Regions from separate parts of the Pseudomonas sp. LBUM1649 genome, predicted to be linked through region 2. Evidence: riboswitches for the same ligand, from Rfam matches in the RefSeq annotation. Region 2 holds a riboswitch; each other region holds the start of a gene.

Region 1 (7,121 bases), 2.2 Mb from region 2:
GACCCAGCACCCGGGTCGGTCCGCTGACCGCCCACGGCCCCACCTGCTCGGCGAGCAACTTGAGCAACCTGCGCTCAGCCAGGACAAAACCCAGGCGCACCCCGGCCAGGCCGAAAAACTTGCCAAAGGAGCGCAGCACGATCAAACCGACCTGATGGGCAAACGGCGCCACACTCAGGTGCGGCGTGTTGTCCATGAAGGCCTCGTCCACCACCAGCCAGCCACCGCGCTGGGCCAGGCGCGAATGCCAGTCGAGCAGACGGGCGGGCGTCAAGTTCAACCCGGTCGGATTGTTCGGGTTAACCACCACCAGCACGTCGAGGCTATCGACGAAGAAGTCGACCTCCTGCTCCAGCACCTCGCGTACGATGTAGCCATTGCGGCGCCACGCCTCGGCATGTTCGGCATAACAGGGCGACAGTACGCCGACCTTGCCCGCCCGCCGCAAGCGTGGCAGCAACTGGATGGCCATCTGCGAACCGGCTACCGGCAGTGCCTGCAGGGTACCGTAGTAGTCGCAGGCCGCCTGCTCCAGACCGTCATCGGTTTCAGGCAACCGTGCCCAGGCCCGCAGCGGGATGTCCGGCACCGGAAACGGCCAGGGCGCCAGGCCGCTGGACAGGTCAAGCCAATCGGCTTCGTCGATGCCGTATTCGTGCGCCGCCTTGCGCAATCGTCCGCCGTGCTCAAGCATAAAATTCAGACCCCACGCACAGAATCAGCAGCCACAACCATACCCCACGCTGCACCAGTTGCCAGCCGCGGTCGATGGCGTCGGCATCCGCCGGCACGCCCTCGCCCAGCGTCGGGCGCTGATGCAGTTCACCGTGATAAATCGCCGCCCCGCCCAGCTCGACGCCCAACGCACCGGCACCCGCCGCCATCACCGGGCCGGCATTCGGGCTATCCCAGGTCGGCCCCTGGGTGCGCCAACACTTCAACGCCAGCCGGGTTTTGCCCAGTAGCGCATAGGTCAGCGCCACCAGGCGCGCAGGAATGTAATTGAGCACGTCGTCGATCTTCGCCGCCGCCCAGCCGAAACGCTCGAAGCGTTCGTTGCGATAGCCCCACATCGCGTCCAGGGTGTTGCTCAAACGGTAGAGCACCACGCCCGGCGCACCGGCCACGGCAAACCAGAACAGCGCGGCAAACACCGCGTCGCTGCCGTTTTCCAGCACCGATTCGGTGGCGGCACGGGCCACGGCGGTCTCATCCAGATCACTGGTTTTACGGCTGACCAGATAACTCACGCGTTGGCGTGCTTCTTCAAGATTATCGCTGCGCAAGGCCTTGGCCACAGGCGTGACATGCTCGCCGAGGCTGCGCATGCCCAGGGCGCAATAGAGCGCGAGAATCTCGACGATCCAGCCGACGTAAGGTGCCCATGAGAAAGCCGTGGCCAACAGGGTCAGCGGCAATACGGCGATCACCCACGCGGTGACCCCATGGCTGCGCCAGCCGCGGCCGCCGCCATTGAAACGTTGCTCGATGCGCTCGGCAAAACGGCCGAACGCCACCAGCGGATGCCAGCGTTTGGGTTCACCCAGCAGCGCATCCAGCGCCACCGCGGCGACACTCAATAACGCCACACTCATTGACTCACTCCCCAATAATTTTCATACAACAGCTCACTCAGCGGACGCGCCTGCGCCCAGCCTTCGAGTACCAGCATCGGCGCCGGATAGAAGGCCTTGACCGGTCCCAGGCAGAGAATGGCCAAGGGCTTGGCGCCAGGTGGCAGGCCCAGCAGGTCCGCCAGGGCTTGCGGTTCGAACAGCGAGACCCAACCCATGCCCAGCCCTTCGGCGCGGGACGCCAGCCAGAGGTTCTGGATCGCGCAGGACAACGAGGCCAGGTCCATTTCCGGCAGGGTACGACGACCGAAGATATGCCGTTCGCGATCGTCCATCAGCGCGGCGACCAGCACCTCGGCGCAATCGTTGATGCCCTCGACCTTGAGCTGCATGAACTCGTCGGTGCGCTCACCGAGGGCCTCGGCGGTGCGGATGCGTTCTTGCTCCACCAGCAGCTGGATCTGGCTGCGCAAGGCTCGATCGCTGATGCGGATGAAGCGCCAGGGCTGCATCAGGCCCACACTCGGTGCCTGATGCGCGGCTTCGAGCAGGCGCCGCAGCAACTCGGGCTCGACCGCGCCGCCAGCGAAGTGACGCATATCGCGGCGTTCGCCTATGGCGCGGTAGACCGCTGCGCGTTCGGCGTCGGAGAAGGCGTTGTCGGTCATGGCCTCTTCGCGAGCAGGCTCGCTCCCACAGTGGACCGCATTTCTTCAGGCAATTCACTTACCAATGTGGGAGCGAGCCTGCTCGCGAAGGCGTCCGAACGGTCAGGCGCAAACAGCGCGGCAATCGCCGACGGATTGGACGGAAAATAGAAGTGCACATAAGAGGCTGTCATCCGCCCCTCACGATATACCGCCTCTGCCCCTCGCCCGCCGTTAGGACTCAGACCACGGGCAATCGGCTCAAGCTCGGTACTGGTCAGCGAATGATGATAAGTGTGCCCGCGCAATGAGCCTTCCGGCAGCTCCACCGCTTGCAGAGCCAATGCAGCAAGGCGCTTCTGCATTACCGCATCGCCCTTCAACAAGCCCACCAGCTCTGCACGCGTGCCCTCGACATCGGTCAGCGAATCGAGCAAATAAAGCATGCCGCCGCATTCGGCCAGCAAGGGTTTGCCGGCGGCGTGGTGAGCGCGGATTGCAGTCAGCATCGAGGTGTTCTGCGACAGCGCCACGTGGTGCAATTCCGGGTAACCGCCCGGCAGATAGAGGCTATCAGCGTGTGGCAGCGCGGCGTCACGGATCGGCGAGAAAAACCGCAGTTCGGCCCCCATCGCCCGCAACAAATCCAGGCTCGCGCCATAGGTAAAGGCAAACGCTTCATCACGGGCCACGGCAATGCGCACGCCAGCCAGCAAGGGTTCAACAGTCACCACATCTGGCGCGGCGAATTCCACCGCCGGCGGGAGCGCGACCTCACAACTGCTGGCCAGGGCGTCGGCCGCTGCATCGAGGCGCACATCCAGGTCATTCAACTCACTGGCCTGCACCAGGCCAAGGTGGCGGCTCGGCAATTCGATCCCGATCTCCCGGGACAACGCGCCGTACCAGCGCAGGCCTTCGGTCAGGCTGCCTTCGAGCAGTTGTGCGTGGCGCAGGGTGCCCACGCGGTTGGCCAGCACGCCGGCAAACGGCAAGTCCGGCTGATAGCGCGCCAGGCCCAGGGCCAGTGCACCAAAGGTCTGGGCCATGGCGGTGCCGTCGATCACACCGAGCACCGGCACGCCGAAATGCCGCGCCAGATCAGCACTGGACGGCGTACCATCGAACAGCCCCATGACGCCTTCGATCAGGATCAGGTCGGCGTCGCTGGCAGCCTCCCACAACAGGCGGCGACTGTCCTGCTCGCCGACCATCCACATGTCCAGCTGATACACCGGCGCACCGCTGGCGCGTTCGAGGATCATCGGGTCGAGAAAATCCGGGCCGCACTTGAACACGCGAACCTTGCGTCCCTGGTTACGATGCAACCGGGCCAGCGCGGCGGTCACGGTGGTCTTGCCCTGACCGGACGCCGGCGCGGCAATCAGTACTGCCGGGCAATGAAGAGGTTGATTCACAGCTCGACGCCTTTTTGCGCTTTGATACCGGCCTGGAAGGCGTGCTTGATCATGCCCATTTCGGTGACGGTGTCAGCCAGCTCGACCATCTCCGGCTTGGCGCCGCGACCGGTGACCACCACGTGCTGCATGGGCGGGCGCGCCTGCAAATCGCTGAGCACCTGATCGAGATCGAGGTAGCCGTGCTTGAGGGCGATGTTCAGTTCGTCCAGCACCACCAGGCCGATCGATGGATCGCGCAGCAGTTGCTGCGACACCGCCCAGGCCGCTTCGGCAGCCGCGATGTCGCGCTGGCGATCCTGGGTCTCCCAGGTGAAGCCCTCGCCCATCACATGAAAACGCACCTGCTCGGGGACGCGTCGGAAGAACAACTCTTCGCCGGTGCTGTTGCGCCCCTTGATGAACTGCACCACTCCGCACTGCATGCCATGCCCCATGGCGCGCGCGAGCATGCCGAACGCCGAGCTGCTCTTGCCTTTGCCGTTGCCGGTGAGCACCAGCAGCAGTCCGCATTCGTTCGGGGAATTGGCGATGCGTTCGTCGATCACGGCCTTTTTGCGCAGCATGCGCGCCAGATGACGTTCGTCACGATCAGGGGTATCAGACATGGGGAGCTCTCCGTTGAGGCAGGATTAACGGCGGGCAGGCACAAGAATAGATGGCAAGAAGCCTGGCATCGCCCACCGTGATGCCGCTTGGATGGATCAGGCCGGTCTCCGGGCTCATGAGCGGCGTGATGCCGGACTGCGCGCCTTCCCGCGTCACAGATCGACGCAGTGGCTTCAGACGCAGTTTTCACTCATTTACCGTTGCGGGGGCAGCGCCGGGATCGCAGGGCTTCATCGACTGAAGCGCTCACTCACCGGCTTCCCTGTTTCACTCTGTCGACCCAAGTCACAGAGCACCTGAAACAAGCGGCGAAGGTTAGAGGGTTGGGGGTGGAGCGTCAATTGAAGACGCGGTACCGGAACGAATAACTACCACCCATCCATAAAATGACGTCAATCTTGTGTCACACTCACAGCGGCGATATCAAATAGCCACAACCCCACAATACAAGAACAAGGGTGAGTCCCATGCAAGGCATGATCATCAGCAATCCGAAGCTGGAATTCCTGCGTCGGGTACTGGAACGCTGGTTCGTCTGTATCGACCGCTATAACGCCGTGCGCGGCGACAGCGAGACACCCTACTGGCTCGACGAAAAAGCCAACCTCGGCCTGCTTTCCGCCGCCGCATGGATGGCCGAGATGATCACGCTGCAACAATCGCCCACGCGCAAACAGACCGAAGAAGGCGAACGCAACGGCCGCGCCGATCTGTTTATCGCCACGACCGAAGCACGCGCCTGGCTGCAGACCACCCAACGCTGGCCACGGGTCAACAGCCTGAACCTGACCCAGGCCCTGCAAGACATCACCAGCGACGCGAAAAAAATCAGCTACGCCAGCGACCTGAAAATCGGCTGCCTGTTCGTCGCACCGCACAAGAGCCAACAAGGGACCACCCCCGAAGAACTCCAGGACATGGTCGATGACCTGCAAAAGGAGCACTGCTGCGCCGTGGCCTGGTATTTCCCTTATGCCTACCGCAAACTGCGCAATGAAGCCGGCCACTATCACCCCGGTATCGCCGTGCTGCTCAAGGAAGCTCGCGGCTAGGGTTGAACCATCGGGCTGTCACGCTTCTCTATGATTTAAGTCACTTCATTCATAGGGAATGTCAGCAATGCGCACGTCTCAGCTGGTTTTCGTCATCGCGTTAGCGGGAGGGCTCGCCGCCTGTGGCGAAACCGCCCGCTTGCAAGTCAACGACGGCACCGGGCCGTCCCCCAAGCTCCCGGAACCGAACAAGACACTGTTCCCGACGATGAACATCGCCCCGGCCATCGGCTGGGCGGACGGCGCAAAACCCGTCGCGGCCAGCGGCACTCAGGTCGGCGCATTTGCCGAGAACCTCGATCATCCGCGCTGGCTATACGTGCTGCCCAATGGCGACGTGCTGGTCGCCGAAACCAATGCCCCGCCCAAACCCGATGACAACAAAGGCATCAAGGGCTGGATCACCAAGAAAGTCATGGGGCGCGCCGGTGCCGCCGTGCCGAGCCCGAACCGCATCACACTGCTGCGCGACACCAACCACGATGGCATCGCCGAAACCCGCACGGTATTCCTGGAAAACCTCAACTCGCCCTTTGGCATGACCCTGGTCGGCAGTGACCTGTACGTTGCCGACACCGACCGGCTGTTGCGCTTCCACTATGAAAACGGTGACACGGCAATCAAGTCACAACCGATCAAAGTCGTCGACCTGCCGGGGGGCACCCTGAATCACCACTGGACCAAAAACGTCATCGCCAGCAAGGACGGCAGCAAGCTGTACGTCACGGTGGGCTCCAACAGTAACGTCGGCGAAAACGGCATGGACCAGGAGCAAGGGCGCGCGGCGATCTGGGAAGTGGATCGCGCTACCGGTAACCACCGGATCTTCGCTTCAGGCCTGCGCAACCCCAACGGCATGGCCTGGGAGCCACAAAGCGGGGCGCTGTGGACGGCCGTCAACGAGCGAGACGAAATCGGCAGCGACCTCGTGCCGGACTACATCACCTCGGTCAAAGATGGCGGCTTCTATGGCTGGCCATTCAGCTATTACGGCCAGCACATCGACATTCGGGTCGAACCGCAAAACCCCGACCTGGTGGCCAAGGCGATTGCCCCGGACTACGCGGTGGGCCCCCACACCGCCTCACTGGGCCTGACATTCGCCGAAGGCAACAGGTTGCCGGCGCAGTTCAAGGAAGGCGCATTCATCGGCCAACATGGCTCATGGAACCGCAAGCCGCACAGCGGTTACAAAGTGATTTTCGTGCCCTTTAGCAGCGGCAAACCGAGCGGGCAACCGGTGGATGTGCTCACCGGATTCCTCAATGACGAGGAAAAAGCCATGGGCCGGCCGGTGGGTGTGGTGATCGATCAGCAAGGGGATTTGCTGGTGGCCGATGATGTGGGGAACAAGGTGTGGCGGGTGTCGGCGGTTAAATATTGACAACACACCTGTGGGAGCGAGCCTGCTCGCGAAAAGGGCGTGTCAGCCGACATTAATGTGACTGACCCACCGCATTCGCGAGCAGGCTCGCTCCCACAAGGGATTAGCGTTTACGGCAGAGCGTAAGCCCATCCCCCAACGGCAACAGCGACAAATCCACCCGCGCGTCATCCTTCAGGGCAAGATTGAGCGCCTGGATCGCACGGGTATCGGCGCTCTCGGGATTGTCCTCAAGCACCCGACCACTCCACAGCGTGTTATCGAATACCGCCAGGCCACCGGTACGCAACAGGCGTAGTGCGTGTTCCAGGTAGGCCGGGTAATTGGCCTTGTCAGCATCAATGAACACCAGATCGAACTGGCCTGAGTCGTCCAGCCTGCCGAGGGTTTCCAGCGCCGGTGCCAAACGCAGATCGATTCGCCCCGACAGGCCGGCC
Region 2 (7,121 bases):
GTGCGCACCTTCATTCGCGGCCCGGTTTGCCGGGGGCAGATCGCAACCGATGTGATCCGCGACAACTTCTGGGCGCTGTTCCAGGCGCCGGAGCACGACCTCTATATCATCGACCCGAACTACCGCGGCCAGGCCACGCCGTTGCTGGCGATGCCGGGGCAAAACGACGACGTTGGCAGTGTCCTGAGCCTGTGGCACGACTACCGCGACAAACGTAACGAATACGAAGCACTGCGCCGGGACAGCTACGCCGACCTGCCGGCACCGAGCTGGTCGAGCCTGTGGGCTGGCAACGATAACGCGCTGCTGAGCATTTTCCGCCATTTCGACAGCGCCGCGGTGACCAAGGGCCTGATCGGCGACGTACCAGAGACGATGTGGCTGTTCGACTTCCCGCTGCTGGAACGCACTTATTATCAGTTGGCGGTGAATTTCGACGTGTTCGGCAATGTTTCCCACCAGGCCCAGACGCGCTTGTATTTCGACCTGATCCGCAATGGCGCCGAGCAGAATTTCCTGCGCCTGATGCCAGCGGATTCCCGGGAGAGCTTCCTTGACGATTGGTATCAGAACAGCGGGAAATTCAAGATGTGGCTGGACTATGAAGCCATTGACGACGACACGCCGACCGCGCTCAAACTCGATGAAAAGGACCCCAAGCGCGACTTCGCCATGCAACTGCTGGCCCGCTACGGCGAGCTGAACGCCAAGCCTGACCCGATCAATCGCTGCAACGGTGCTTATTGCTCGCGGCCTAACATCGATCCGGTCCTGCAGTCAGCCGAGCAGGCGTTGAGTCGCTTGGCCTCACGTCCGGCGGCTGGCCTCAGGGTCATCGATCAACTGCCGGAAGCGACCATGCTGCGTGTCGAAACCGCGAGCGGCCAGCGTGTGGTCTATAGCCTGCTGCGCAACCGTGCGCACAGCAACGTGGCGTTCCTGCTGGGCGAGTCGCTGCGGTATCAGACGGGGCTCGATACGCTCACCATCTTCCCTGGGGTTCTGAGCAGTTACCCGAACTTCATCTTCAACATCCCGGCCGATCAAGTGCCTGAGTTTGTCAATGCGATGGAAAACGCCAAGGATGCTGACCGCTTCGAGAAAATCGTAGAGCGTTGGGGGATTCGTCGCAGTCATCCGCAGTTCTGGCAGTATTTCCATGATCTGAGTCGCTATATCCACGAAACCGAACCGGTGGAGGAGGGTGTGCTGGATATGAATCGCTACGAGAACCTGTAATCAACCTGTGGGAGCAAAGCTTGCTCGCGATGGCGGTATGCCTGCAAACAATGACGCTGAATGCGCCGACATCATCGCGAGCAAGCTTTGCTCCTACAGGGGGATCAGCGCTAACTTTCCCGACAAAAATACTAGGACTTTGTCCGGCGCGATGATTGGCGTAAACTGCGCCCAAGCCTGCGAGGAGTTTCCATGACCGCTATCACCATCACCGACGCCGCCCACGATTACCTGGCTGATCTGCTTTCCAAGCAGAACACCCCGGGCATCGGCATCCGCGTCTTTATCACCCAGCCTGGCACCCAGTACGCCGAAACCTGCATTGCCTACTGCAAGCCGGGCGAAGAAAAACCCGAAGACACCGCGCTGGGGCTGAAAAGCTTCACCGCGTACATCGACCATTTCAGCGAAGCTTTCCTGGACGATGCCGTTGTCGACTACGCCACCGACCGCATGGGCGGCCAGCTAACCATCAAGGCGCCTAACGCCAAAGTGCCGATGGTCAATGCCGATAGTCCGGTGAACGAGCGTATCAATTACTATCTGCAAACCGAGATCAACCCGGGGCTGGCCAGCCACGGCGGCCAGGTCAGCCTGATCGACGTGGTCGAAGACGGCATCGCCGTCCTGCAGTTCGGTGGCGGTTGCCAGGGCTGCGGCCAGGCCGACGTGACCCTGAAGGAAGGCATCGAGCGCACCTTGCTCGAGCGTATTCCCGAGCTCAAGGGTGTGCGTGACGTGACTGATCACACGCAGAAAGAAAACGCCTACTACTAAGGTGTTCGCTGCGGCACAAAAAACGGCGCCCCGTGAGCGCCGTTTTTTTATGGGCGATGGACAACCTGTGGCGAGGGGATTTAGCGAAACGTCGCACCGCCCCGTTCGACGGCGAAGCCGTCGCTATACGAGCTTGCGGGGTACGCCTGAAGAATGGAGGGGGCCGCTTCGCGACCCAACGGGGATAAATCCCCTCGCCACAGGGTGTGCTTGGTTCAGGGCCTATACAGATGCGCATGCCCCGCACGATACAGCGACGACTCGCTGAACTGCTCACTGCCCAACACCCGACCCACCAGAATCAACGCCGTCCGCCGAAACCCCTTGGCTTCAACCTTTGCCGCAACGTCCGCCAATGTCCCCACCACCCAGTCCTGATCCGGCCAGGTCGCCCGGTGAATCACTGCAATCGGGCAGTCCGCGCCGTAATGCGGCAGCAATTGGGCGAGGATTTTCTGCAGATGCTTGACCCCCAAATGGATCGCCATGGTCGCCCCGTGCTGCGCCAGGCTGCCCAGTTCTTCGCCCGCGGGCATCGCGGTCTTGTCGGCGTAGCGAGTCAGGATCACGCTCTGCGATACGTCCGGCAAGGTCAGTTCCGCGCCCAACAGAGCCGCGCAGGCGGCCGTCGCGGTGACGCCGGGAATGATTTCAAAAGGAATATCGAGCTCACGCAGATGGCGAATCTGCTCGCCTATGGCGCCATACAGGCTCGGGTCTCCGGAATGCACGCGAGCCACGTCCTGACCCTTGGCATGGGCCGTCTTGATCAGTTCGATGATCTGTTCCAGGTGCAGTTCGGCGCTGTTGACCACCTGTTCGGCGCGGTGTCCTTCCAGCACGGCGGCGGGCACCAGCGATCCGGCATAGATGATCACCGGGCAGCCGCGAATCAGCCGCTGGCCTTTGACGGTGATCAGTTCGGGGTCGCCGGGACCTGCGCCAATGAAGTAGACGGTCATCAAAGGTTCCTGTTGAAAATGGGGGCTGGGCAAGGCTTCAGATGAAGATTGCTCATGATCGAATGCGCGGATTATCGAGGATTTTACGCGGCGCCAGCCAATGCGAGAGTGGCCTGGGCATATTTTTGTCGCGGGATCAGCAATTTCGCCGGTGACTGGGTCAGCTGTTCGGCTAATGCCAGAGCGGCACTTTCCGCCACGCCGTAACAGCCGGTACGCTCGAACGCGATCTGCGAATGGTGGCTGAGGTGCGGTTGATAGGCGGCCAATTGTTCGCTGCTGAAGTACAGCATCTGTAACCCAAGCTGTTCGGCCAGTTCGATCAGGGCCGGTTCGTCGCGCTTCAAATCGATGCTGGCCAGGGCCTTGATCTGATGCAGTTCGATCTGGTGCGCCTGCAGTGCCTGGTCGAGCAGTGCCCGCAACGTGCTGACGGGGCAGCCGCGCTGGCAGCCCAGGCCGACCACCAGGGTCGGCGCTGTGCTGAGGTCAGTCATGCGTGGTACTGGCCATCGCTTTTGCGGCGGAACAACCAGGCGCTGATCAGGCCCAGGGCCAGCCAGAACGCGACGTTGGTCAGCTGCGAAGCGATTTTGAACTGCGCCTCCAGGGCTTGCGGGGCGAGCATCGAGTGCACTTGCGGTTGCGGTGCGCCAATCACATGCGGAACGGCAAGGATCGCCACGCCGAGGATCTTCATCAGCCAGTGACGGCTGAACACGATCAGGGCGATGCCGACTGCGGTGGAGGCGGCGGTGCCGATCCACCAAATCTGCCGTTGCGCCAGATCGGCAGCCGCCGTGCCTGGCAGTTCAGGCGGCAGGCCAATGGTCGGCGCCAGCACGAAAGTCGCATAACCGGCCAGGCCCCAGAGCAGGCCCTGGGAGGTTTTGGTCGGCGCGCACAGGGTATAGAGACCGGCGAGCATCAGGGCGAAACCGACCGCCACCACCAGGTTACCGCCAGTGGTCGACAGCACGCGCTGCCAGCCGTCTTCCGGCTCCCAGGCTTGGGCGTCGTGGGTGTGGGCAGCGACGCCCGCGGCGTGTTCGTGGACTTCAACGGCGGCCGGCTCGGATTTTTCGTAGGTCTCGGCCTGCAAAATCAGCGGGGCGACCCAGAAACTTTGCAGCAAGGTCAGCAGCAGGGCGGCCAGCAGCCCGGTGAAACCTGCGGTTTGCGCAATACGCTTGATCATGTCGGCAGGTCTCAATGGCACGGGAACGCGGAACTGTGGCGCGTATCGTGAGCAGCGTTGTGAACGGCTTCGATGTGCGAGAAGCCGGCGAAATACACAAGGCTAGCGCCGAGGATCGACGCACAAACGGCGGCGATCAGGCGTTGGGACAGGGTAGTGGTGCTGCTGGCGGTACTGCTGTGGCCGGTGCTGCTGATAATCGACATGGCGCTTCCCTCTGTTCTGTCAGCGGGGAATATGAGCGCAAGCAGAGCCCCGCACGACCGAGCGCGCAGAAGTCCGAACAGCGCCCGCCCACCGCGGGTTTGTTGATTTGAGTGATCGTGTTGGTCACTTTGTGTTGCGGGCCGGTCTCCGGGCTCACGAGGGGCGCAGGCGTTAGCCTAAACCTTCCAGCGTCACCTTCCCATGCCGCATTGGCACAGTGGATCTGACGCTTCGCTCGTTTACCGTTGCGGGGGCAGCACCGGACTGACATGGCTTGAAGTAAAGCACATGATTCACCGGTTTCCCGTTTCACCCTGTGAAGGGCACCCGTAACAAGATGCGTAGGAGAGCATGGGCGAGGGGCGGGCGTCAATTGGAAGGGTTCTCATCTTTGTGGCGAGGGGACCTGTGGCGAGGGGATTTATCCCCGTTGGGCTGCGAAGCGGCCCCCTGCATTTTTCTGTCATACCCCACAAGCAGGTTTTGCGACGGCTTCGCCGCCGAACGGGGCGGTGCGACGTTTCGCTAAATCCCCTCGCCACAGGTAGCGCTCCTGCCCACAGGTTCTCTGATCGGACATTGACCCGCCCCAATACCATGCGTAGCCTTGCGCTTTCGAGGTTCTTCGGCGTTTGTCGAAGCTAAGAAGGGAACGCGGTCAATGCCGCGGCTGCCCCCGCAACTGTGAACGGTTCAGTTTCTGCCATGCCACTGCATGCGCCAGCCATGGTGCGAGCGGGAAGGCGCAGCAACCGCCAGTCCAACGACTGGCCAGCCGTCAGCCAGGAGACCTGCCTCGATACAGATTCTCACAACAACCGGGCGGGGTGATCCGGTGGCGAACGCTTCCGGCGCGTTTGTGCGTAGCCGGTTCTCGTCCCGTATGCCCGCCACCTTGCCAAAGGGCATCCGATGAAAACACTGGCCAAACTCCCCGTCACCATCGTCACCGGCTTCCTCGGCTCGGGCAAAACCACCCTGCTGCGGCACATGCTCGACAACGCCCAGGGCCGCCGCATCGCGGTGATCGTCAACGAGTTCGGCGAGCTGGGCATTGACGGCGAAATCCTCAAGCAGTGCTCCATCGGTTGCACCGAAGAAGAAGCCAATGGCCGTGTCTACGAACTGGCCAACGGCTGCCTGTGCTGCACCGTACAAGAAGAGTTCTTCCCGGTGATGCGCGAACTGGTGGCCCGTCGCGGCGACCTCGACCATATCCTGATCGAAACGTCCGGCCTCGCCCTGCCTAAACCTCTGGTCCAGGCCTTCCAGTGGCCGGAAATCCGCAGCGCCTGCACCGTTGATGCGGTGATTACCGTGGTCGATAGCCCGGCCGTGGCGGCTGGCACCTTCGCCGCGTTCCCGGACCAGGTCGACGCCCAGCGCAAACTTGACCCGAACCTGGACCACGAATCGCCGCTGCACGAGCTGTTCGCCGACCAGCTGTCCAGCGCCGACCTGGTGATCCTCAACAAGGCCGACCTGATCAGCCCTGAAGACCTGGCCCGTGTGCGCCTGGAAGTCGCCGAGGAATTGCCGCCAGCGGTGAAAGTCATCGAAGCCTGCAGCGGCCGCCTGCCGCTGGACGTGCTGATCGGCCTTGGCGCCGGTTCCGAAGAACACATCGACAGCCGCCACAGCCATCACGATCATCACCATGACGGCGACGCTGATGTTGAGGGGGAGCATGATGACCACGATCACGATGCCTTCGATTCGATCTCCATCGAACTGCCGGCATCCGACGAAAGTCTGCTGATGGACGCGCTGACCCAACTGGTGGTTCAGCACGGCATCCTGCGCGTCAAAGGCTTTGCCGCGGTCCCGAACAAACCGATGCGCCTGCTGATCCAGGGCGTGGGCACCCGTTTCGACAAGCATTTCGACCGTCAGTGGGGCGCCGAAGAAGCGCGCACCACCCGTCTGGTGTTGATTGGCCAGGCACTGGACGCTGCAATGCTCGAAGCGCAATTGCGCGCCGCGCTCAGCGTGTAACCCATGCACCTGCTCAGGACCCAGCCCGGCGGATTCGTGTCGGATGACAACATTGTCGACCTTGGACAAACCCCCGCCGAACTGGTGATCCTGTGCAGCGGCGACTCCAGCCTGGCCCTGCTCGCCGAAGCGGCGCAGCAGTTACCCGACGACTACCCGAGCGTGCGCCTGGCCAACCCGATGCAGGTGCAGAATCATGCTTCAGTCGATCTGTATGTCGACGAAGTACTGCGTCACGCCAAAGTCATTCTGATTTCGCTGCACGGCGGCATTGCCTATTGGCGTTACGGCGTCGAGCGGCTGGTGGAGTTGTCGCAGCGTGGTGTGCAGCTGATTCTGGTGCCGGGCGATGATCGCCCGGACCCGGATCTCAGTGACCTGAGCACCGTGGGCGTTGAGGATCGCGACCGGCTTTGGCAATTTCTGCGACAGGGCGGCATGGGCAATGCCCTCGACTTTTTCCGCTGCCTGGCCAATCGCTGGCTGGATCGCGACTACACCTGGGCCGAGCCACAAACCCTGCCGCGCACGGCGATTTACCACCCGCAAAAAAGCCCCGCGCAATTGAGCGACTGGCAAGGCGAGTGGCAGGCCGGTCAACCGGTTGCGGCGGTTCTGTTTTACCGCTCGCATTTGCAGGCGGCGAACACCGCTTTCATCGATATTTTCTGCCAGCGTTTGCAGGCGGCGGGGCTTAATCCGTTGCCCATTGCGCTGGCCAGTCTAAAAGAGCCCGGCTGCCT
Region 3 (7,121 bases), 1.0 Mb from region 2:
CAAATTCTGCACAACCTTTTGACCAATGCCACCAAGTACACGCCGAACGAGGGCATCGTCGAGTTATCCGTGACGTTAGTTCCCGACGAATTAACAGTCACTGTTTCCGACAATGGCATCGGCATTAACGCAAAAACACTTCCGTTCATATTTGATCCGTATGTGCAGGACGTAAAGGCTATAGGATTCAACGGTTCTGGTTTGGGGATTGGCCTGACCGTGGTCCGTGAGTTGGTTGAAGCGCACGGAGGGAAGGTAAATGCCAGGAGCGAAGGTGAAAGCAAGGGCAGCGTATTTATTGTGACGTTACCGCGGGCACGTCCTTAACAGCTTTCCAATACCAATTAGAGGAGTACATAACAAGAGATATAGGAGGACCAGGTCTCTATCGCGTACTCTCGTTCGGCGACGACTTATGCCACGGATAGCCCTTCGCGCTGAGTTGAAAGGCGTAGTCGAACAAACGCTTCATGTACTCGCCATCGAATTTGCGATTGCGCGCAAAGTTAAAGTCGGAGCCAATGTACGCAAGATTGAAGTCCGCTCCGTCCTGCTGCGCCATACGGTAGATTCGCTCCAGGTCACTGATCCCCTGAGTTTGAATCAATGCACTGATGGCTCGACCGCCGATGCTCAATGTACGGCGCTTCGTCCCGGACCACTGCGGCTCCAGTGTCCCATTACGAATGACATAGAAATGACGTTCGAGTCGCAAAGGTACTCCGGTGGCTCTGTTCAGCCCCACCAGGGTGCCCGGTGGGTAGAGAAAAACTTGAGTGATGACTCCTCCGTCGACGTGCATTTCATGAAACTGTTTGCCGTCAACGTCCACATCGATCATGACGGGTGAGACTGCACCGGGAATACTCATCGACGCGATCATGATGTTGCGAAAGAGATCGAGCGCTCCCGGTGCTGTACTTTCGGCAATAGCGCCCATGTTCCAGGTGACGGGTCGCCCTGAATCAAGGTCAGTTGTGCCGATCAGCAGAATTCTTCCTTTGGCGTATTCCGCCGCGATCGCCGCAAGAATCTGCGCAGTGACGTATTTCGTAATGAGCCGAGACAGCGGCTTGCTGTCCGCTATACCGTCGCTGGCAAGACGGGTCAGCACGTTTCGCGAATGAAAAATGTCCTTTGGACCGATTGCGTTGGAAACATACCGAATCACACCGTCGTACTCAGGCCCCAGGTAAGCGAAAGGGGCGACCAGGGCACCCGCGCTAATGCCCGTGACGACCTTGAACATGGGTCGGGTTCCATGGCTGGTCCATCCCGCAATCAGTCCCGCTGCGAACGCGCCTGCATCGCCGCCGCCCGAAACCGCCAGCATGCTTGCCGGCGGCAGGATGTTGTTCGGCTTCCCGGCTCTGGCGAGATCCTCGCTCTCACGTTTGTTGGCTTGAACCGCATCCTGAATGAACGGAGTCAGGTCGTAGTCCAACCTGTAGCGAGCATTGGGAATGCCTGGGATGACCGCTTTTTCCGTTAAGTTTGGCGGAACAGCGTCACGGCGTGGCAGGCACGCTTGAAGGAACGTGTCCAGAGGTGAGGCGCCAGGTCTGAGCGGAAATGGTTTCAAAACGCCTCCTCCGGCCCCCGCAGTCGACAGCAAGCGCGCTCATCGTACCCGCGAAGTCCTTACCCAGGGTGCCCGAGATGACAACATGCCAGCCGACCGCGACCCGTCATTCGAACGCCAGGTCGCTCAGTTTGCGCTCCTTTACATGATAAAAAAACTCATTGGGCGAGCAGCCCAGGTTAACTAACTAGCCCACAAACCAACATTATATGTTACGTTATATCAACACATTGGCTGTCGGTTGTTTACCGGCAGAGTGATCCACCCCCTGCCTGCGACTTTCGATGACAAACCTTGTTCAGATCCCGCCCATCACCAGCCTAAGCCAGCGCCTGATGTCCATCGATGCCCTCAGGGGCTTGGTGATCATATTCATGCTGCTGGATCACGTGCGCGAGACGTTTTTTCTGCACCGCCAGGTCGCCGACCCGATGCTCATCGACAGCACTGAGCCGACGTTGTTTTTCAGCCGGACGCTCGCCCATTTATGTGCGCCGGTGTTCGTGCTTCTCACTGGACTGTCCGCTTACCTGTACGGCGAAAAGCACCAGGGCAAGAACGATGTATCGATGTTCCTGTTCAAGCGTGGCCTGTTCCTGGTTGTGCTGGAGTTCACCCTGGTGAATTTCGCCTGGACCTTCCAGTTCCCCCCCACTGTGATTTACCTGCAGGTGATCTGGGCGATTGGTGTCAGCATGATTGCCCTCGCTGCACTGGCCTGGCTACCTCGGCCAATCCTGTGTGTCCTGGGTCTTGTCATCGTCGGCGGGCACAACCTGCTCGATCCCCTGCACTTCCCGGCCGGATCGGCGCTGCACCTGCCTTGGGCCATTTTGCATGATCGCGGCTGGATCGATTTCTCCGACAACTTGCGCCTGCGCAGTTCCTACCCCGTGCTGCCGTGGATCGGCGTCATCGCCCTGGGTTACTGCATCGGCCCCTGGTTCGCACGCTCAACCTCGGCCGCCGTGCGTCAGCGCTATCTGTTGCTGGCTGGGGCCAGCGCATTGATCGGCTTCATCACCCTGCGCCTGGTCAACGGTTATGGCGAGGCACATTGGGTGGTTTATGAAAACACCACACACACCCTCATGAGTTTTTTCAACATCACCAAATACCCACCTTCCCTGCTGTTCCTGTGTCTGACGCTAGGCGTGGGGCTGTTGCTGCTGCTTGGCTTTGAGCGGGCCCGGCAACACAAGTGGATCAGCACCCTGGCGGTATTTGGTGCGGCACCGATGTTCTTCTACTTGCTCCATCTTTATGTGCTGAAAATGCTGTATCTGCTCAGCGTGGCGTTGTTCGGTCTGAATCAGGGCGACTACTTCGGCTTCGACGGCATGTGGGCCGTGTGGCTGACGGCCGTGCTCCTGGCTGCATCGCTGTATCTGCCGGTGCGCTGGTTCGCCGCACTGAAGGCGCGTCGTCGCGATATCGGCTGGCTCAAATACTTCTGATCGGGACTTCTTATCGGGGCTTCTGATCAAGAGATGGGTTCGCCTCGGGCGGCATGATCGACTACCATGCCGCCGCCGGTTCCCAAATGGGATTAATAGGGAATCCGTGATGCTGCCAACGCATCAAACGGAACTGCCCCCGCAACTGTAGGTGCCGAGCCTGCTCCTGAACTGCCACTGGGATCGATTCCCGGGAAGGCTGGAGCACGCCATGACGCATCAGTCAGGAGACCTGCCGGCCAAGCAACAAATCACTAACCGGCGGGGTGTCCGGGAAGGACATCCTTGCGCGCGCGTCACTCAGGTGATCGGGCCTTGCACTGCTTTTTCGGCAGCGCTCGATGATGTGTTTTCCAGACCTTGCACCCTTGCTGCGTGTACGGTTCAAATGGAGATTGCATCATGCTGTTGCCGCGCTTTTTCGCCCTCGTCACAGGCCTGGGTGTTTCTTCCCTCGCCTATGCCTCCCCCACTCATTACCCGCTGACGATTGAGAACTGCGGCAGCACACTGACGTTCGCGCAGGCCCCCGCCCAGGCTGTGACGATCGGCCAGGCCGGCACCGAAATGCTCTTTGCCTTGGGACTCGGTGACAAACTGGTCGGTACTTCGCTGTGGTTCAATGATGTACTGGGTCAGTACAAGGCGCAAAACGACAAGACCGAACGCCTGGCCGATAACGAGCCGAGTTTCGAGTCGGTGATCGGCAAACGCCCGGAACTGGTCGCCGTCGAGCTGGAATGGATGGTCGGCCCGCAAGGCGCAGTCGCTACCCGCGAGCAGTTTCACGAACTGCAGATTCCGACCTATCTCATGCCCTCGGACTGCGAGTCTAAGGACAACCTGGTGGGTGCCGATGGCACCCGCCTGCAGCCGTTTCGTATTGAAAGCATCTACAAAAGCATCACCCAGCTGGCTGAGGTTTTTGATGTCCAGGCGCGTGCACAGCAGCTGAACGCGCAACTGCAGGCCAGCTTGGCCAAGTCCATTGCCTCTGTGCAAGACAAAGACCTTACGCACACCAGCGCGCTGGTCTGGTTTTCCAGTGCCAGTCTGGATATCGATCCCTATGTCGCCGGGCACAAGGGCATTCCCGACTTCATGCTGGGCACCTTGGGCGTGCGCAATGTGGTGCAGTCCGACGAAGAGTGGCCAACCGTTGGCTGGGAAACCATCGCCAAGGCCAACCCGACGTTTCTGGTCATCGCCCGCATGGATCGCCGTCGTTTCCCGGCCGATGACTATCAAAAAAAGCTGGAATTCCTGCGTAGCGATCCCGTGACCCGCAACATGGACGCCGTGAAAAACAACCGCATCATTATCCTCGACGCCATGGCCATGCAGGCCAGCGTGAGAATGTTCGACGGTCTCGAATCGCTGGCAACGGCCATCAACAGCTACGACCTGCCAAAATGACCGCGACGCTGATTCGCACTCTGCTGGCACTGGTGATACTGCTTCTGGCCGTGATTGCCGGTGTGGCCATCGGTGAAACCCGCATCGAGCCCAGTGTGGTGTTCCAGGTGCTGGCCAACAAACTGTGGACGGCCGGTTACGCCCTCGATCCCATCGACGAGGGCATCGTCTGGAACTACCGCCTGACTCGCGCGCTGGTGGCGGCGGCTTGCGGGGCGGGCCTGGCGACCTGCGGGGTGATCCTGCAATCGCTGCTGCGTAACCCGTTGGCCGATCCTTACCTGCTCGGCATTTCCGCGGGGGCCTCGACGGGGGCGGTGCTGGTGGCGTTGCTGGGCTTGGGTGCCGGGGCGATTTCGATGTCGGTCGGGGCGTTTTCCGGTGCCGTCGCTGCCTTCGCCGTCGTTGTGTTGCTGGGCCGTGCCAGTGGTTCGCCTGGCAGTACCGGGCAGATCATCCTGGCGGGGATTGCCGGCTCGCAACTGTTCAATGCGCTCACGGCGTTCTTGATCACCAAGTCGGCCAGTTCCGAACAGGCTCGCGGCATCATGTTCTGGTTGCTGGGCAATCTCAGTGGCGTGCGCTGGCCCTCCGTGTGGCTGGCCGTACCGATTGCGATAGCCGGTCTCGCGGTTTGCCTGTGGCACCGGCGTGCGCTGGATGCCTTCACCTTTGGCGCCGACTCCGCGGCCTCGCTCGGCATTGCGGTACGTCCTGTGCAATTTCTGTTGATCAGTTGTGCCGCCTTGGTGACGGCGGTGATGGTGTCGATTGTCGGCTCCATCGGTTTTGTTGGACTGGTCATACCCCACGCCGCAAGGCTGTTGCTGGGCACTCGGCATACGCGCCTGCTGCCGGCCAGCGCGCTGGGCGGTGCGGTGTTTCTGATTGCCGCCGATGTTCTGTCCCGGACGCTGATCAAGGGCCAGGTGATTCCGGTTGGCGTGATCACTGCATTGGTCGGCGCGCCAGTGTTCGCGCTGATCCTGGTCGGTCGGAGGAATGCCCGATGAATGCTGCTGCGCCTGTTATCGACGAACCCGTATTGAGTTGTTCCGGCATCGGATTCTCTATCCGCGATGTTGAATTACTGCACGAGATCCACTTGGACATTCGTCGTGGCGAAACCCTGGGTCTTATCGGGCCCAACGGTTCGGGAAAATCCACGCTGCTCAAACTGCTGGCCGGCGTGCGTCTCCCCAGCCGGGGAGCCATCCATCTCACCGGCCAAAGCCTCAAGGCACTGTCGCGGCGAACCATCGCACAAACCCTGGCGGTGGTTGAACAGCAAGCCGACACACTGGATGCGATCCGTGTGTTCGATGCCGTGGCCCTGGGCCGAACGCCGTGGCTGTCGGCCTTGAGTCCATGGTCGAAGGCGGACGATGACATCGTCCATCAAGCCCTGCACGACGTGGATGCGACGCACCTGAGCAGGCGCACCTGGCGTAGCCTCTCTGGTGGCGAGCGTCAGCGTGTGCATATCGCGCGTTCCCTGGCCCAGCGCCCGCAGATCCTGCTGCTGGACGAACCGACCAATCACCTGGATATCCAGCACCAGCTGGCGATTCTGCACGTGGTTCACGCATTGCCCGTGACCACCGTGATTGCTTTGCACGATCTCAACCAGGCACTCACCTGTGATCGTTTGGCTGTGCTGGAAAAGGGACGCCTGGTGGCCCTTGGCAAGCCGCTCGAGGTGTTGACCCCACAACGCCTTCTGGACACCTTCGGTGTCCACGCGCACTACCTCATTGACCCCTTTGACGGCGCGCACATCCTGCGCTTGCGTTCATCCTGATTCGTTTGTGGACACCCCGAAAATGCCTACCCGATCCGCCATTCTTCTCGCCCTGGCAAGTCCACTCGCACTCGCTGATTCGGCTCAATCGAAAGCCAATGGATTTATCCAGGACAGCGCCTGGAGCGTGCTCAATCGCACTGTCTACGACCATCGCGAGTACCGCAATGGCGCCCGCAACAACGCAGCGCGCAATGCCTACAAACCGCGTGACGAGCGTAATGACTACGCCGAAGAATGGGCCTACGGGCTAATGGGTACGGTGCAATCAGGCTTCACCCAGGGCCTGATCGGGGTAGGTATGGATGCCCATGCCTATCTCGGCACACAACTGGACAGCGGCGGTGGCCGCGCAGGGAAAGCGCGATTGCTTGGGCTCGACAACCAGGGACATCCCAAGGACGCGTTCAGCCGCGGCGGTGCGGCAGTCAAACTCCGCCTGTCATCGACCGTGCTGAGCTATGGCGAGCAGCGCGTGAAAACGCCGGTATTCAGTTCGTCCGATAGCCGCCTGCTCCCGGAGACCGCCACCGGCGTATTTCTCTCCAGCAAAGAGTTCGAGGCACTGAAGCTGGTCGCAGGACATTTCACCGAAAGTACCGATCGAAATGCCAGCAGTCATGACCAGGGCTTTGTGGTCAACTACTCCAACGCCGTTAAAGGCAATGCCTTCGATCTCGCGGGCATGGTCTTTACACCGGAAAAAAACCTGAACGTCAGCATCTATACCTCGCGCTATGAGGACACCTGGAACCAGCATTACCTGGGTGGCACCTTCATCCAGCCGCTGGATGAAAGACGCTCGTTGGCACTCAACCTGAACCTGTATCGCACCACTGATGAGGGCAAGTCGTTATCCGGCAGG

Evidence for each region. A riboswitch is a leader RNA that binds a small molecule or an ion and turns the genes downstream of it on or off. The one in region 2 is predicted to bind cobalamin.
Region 1: another riboswitch for cobalamin. It lies ahead of cobO (cob(I)yrinic acid a,c-diamide adenosyltransferase); the one in region 2 lies ahead of cobW (cobalamin biosynthesis protein CobW).
Region 3: another riboswitch for cobalamin. It lies ahead of ACA058_RS13520 (ABC transporter substrate-binding protein); the one in region 2 lies ahead of cobW (cobalamin biosynthesis protein CobW).

Annotation. Positions count from the first base shown of each region.
Region 1 covers NZ_CP166807.1:1,767,306-1,774,426, reverse strand. Annotated here, with positions in the region: gene cobD (threonine-phosphate decarboxylase CobD) at 1-694, opposite strand, end outside; gene cbiB (adenosylcobinamide-phosphate synthase CbiB) at 687-1,595, opposite strand; gene bluB (5,6-dimethylbenzimidazole synthase) at 1,592-2,242, opposite strand; gene ACA058_RS08200 (cobyrinic acid a,c-diamide synthase CobB) at 2,239-3,639, opposite strand; gene cobO (cob(I)yrinic acid a,c-diamide adenosyltransferase) at 3,636-4,247, opposite strand; cobalamin riboswitch at 4,330-4,563, opposite strand; gene ACA058_RS08190 (hypothetical protein) at 4,716-5,300, shown strand; gene ACA058_RS08185 (PQQ-dependent sugar dehydrogenase) at 5,368-6,684, shown strand; gene ACA058_RS08180 (O-methyltransferase) at 6,788-7,121, opposite strand, start outside.
Region 2 covers NZ_CP166807.1:3,921,843-3,928,963, reverse strand. Annotated here, with positions in the region: gene ACA058_RS18220 (fatty acid cis/trans isomerase) at 1-1,239, shown strand, start outside; gene nfuA (Fe-S biogenesis protein NfuA) at 1,432-2,016, shown strand; gene cobM (precorrin-4 C(11)-methyltransferase) at 2,232-2,978, opposite strand; gene ACA058_RS18205 (cobalamin biosynthesis protein) at 3,062-3,475, opposite strand; gene ACA058_RS18200 (CbtA family protein) at 3,472-4,176, opposite strand; gene ACA058_RS18195 (CbtB domain-containing protein) at 4,188-4,382, opposite strand; cobalamin riboswitch at 4,505-4,729, opposite strand; cobalamin riboswitch at 4,985-5,196, shown strand; gene cobW (cobalamin biosynthesis protein CobW) at 5,296-6,378, shown strand; gene cobN (cobaltochelatase subunit CobN) at 6,382-7,121, shown strand, end outside.
Region 3 covers NZ_CP166807.1:2,878,318-2,885,438, reverse strand. Annotated here, with positions in the region: gene ACA058_RS13535 (sensor histidine kinase) at 1-327, shown strand, start outside; gene ACA058_RS13530 (patatin-like phospholipase family protein) at 386-1,582, opposite strand; gene ACA058_RS13525 (acetyltransferase domain-containing protein) at 1,867-3,039, shown strand; cobalamin riboswitch at 3,099-3,293, shown strand; gene ACA058_RS13520 (ABC transporter substrate-binding protein) at 3,442-4,455, shown strand; gene ACA058_RS13515 (FecCD family ABC transporter permease) at 4,452-5,468, shown strand; gene ACA058_RS13510 (ABC transporter ATP-binding protein) at 5,465-6,256, shown strand; gene ACA058_RS13505 (OprD family porin) at 6,279-7,121, shown strand, end outside.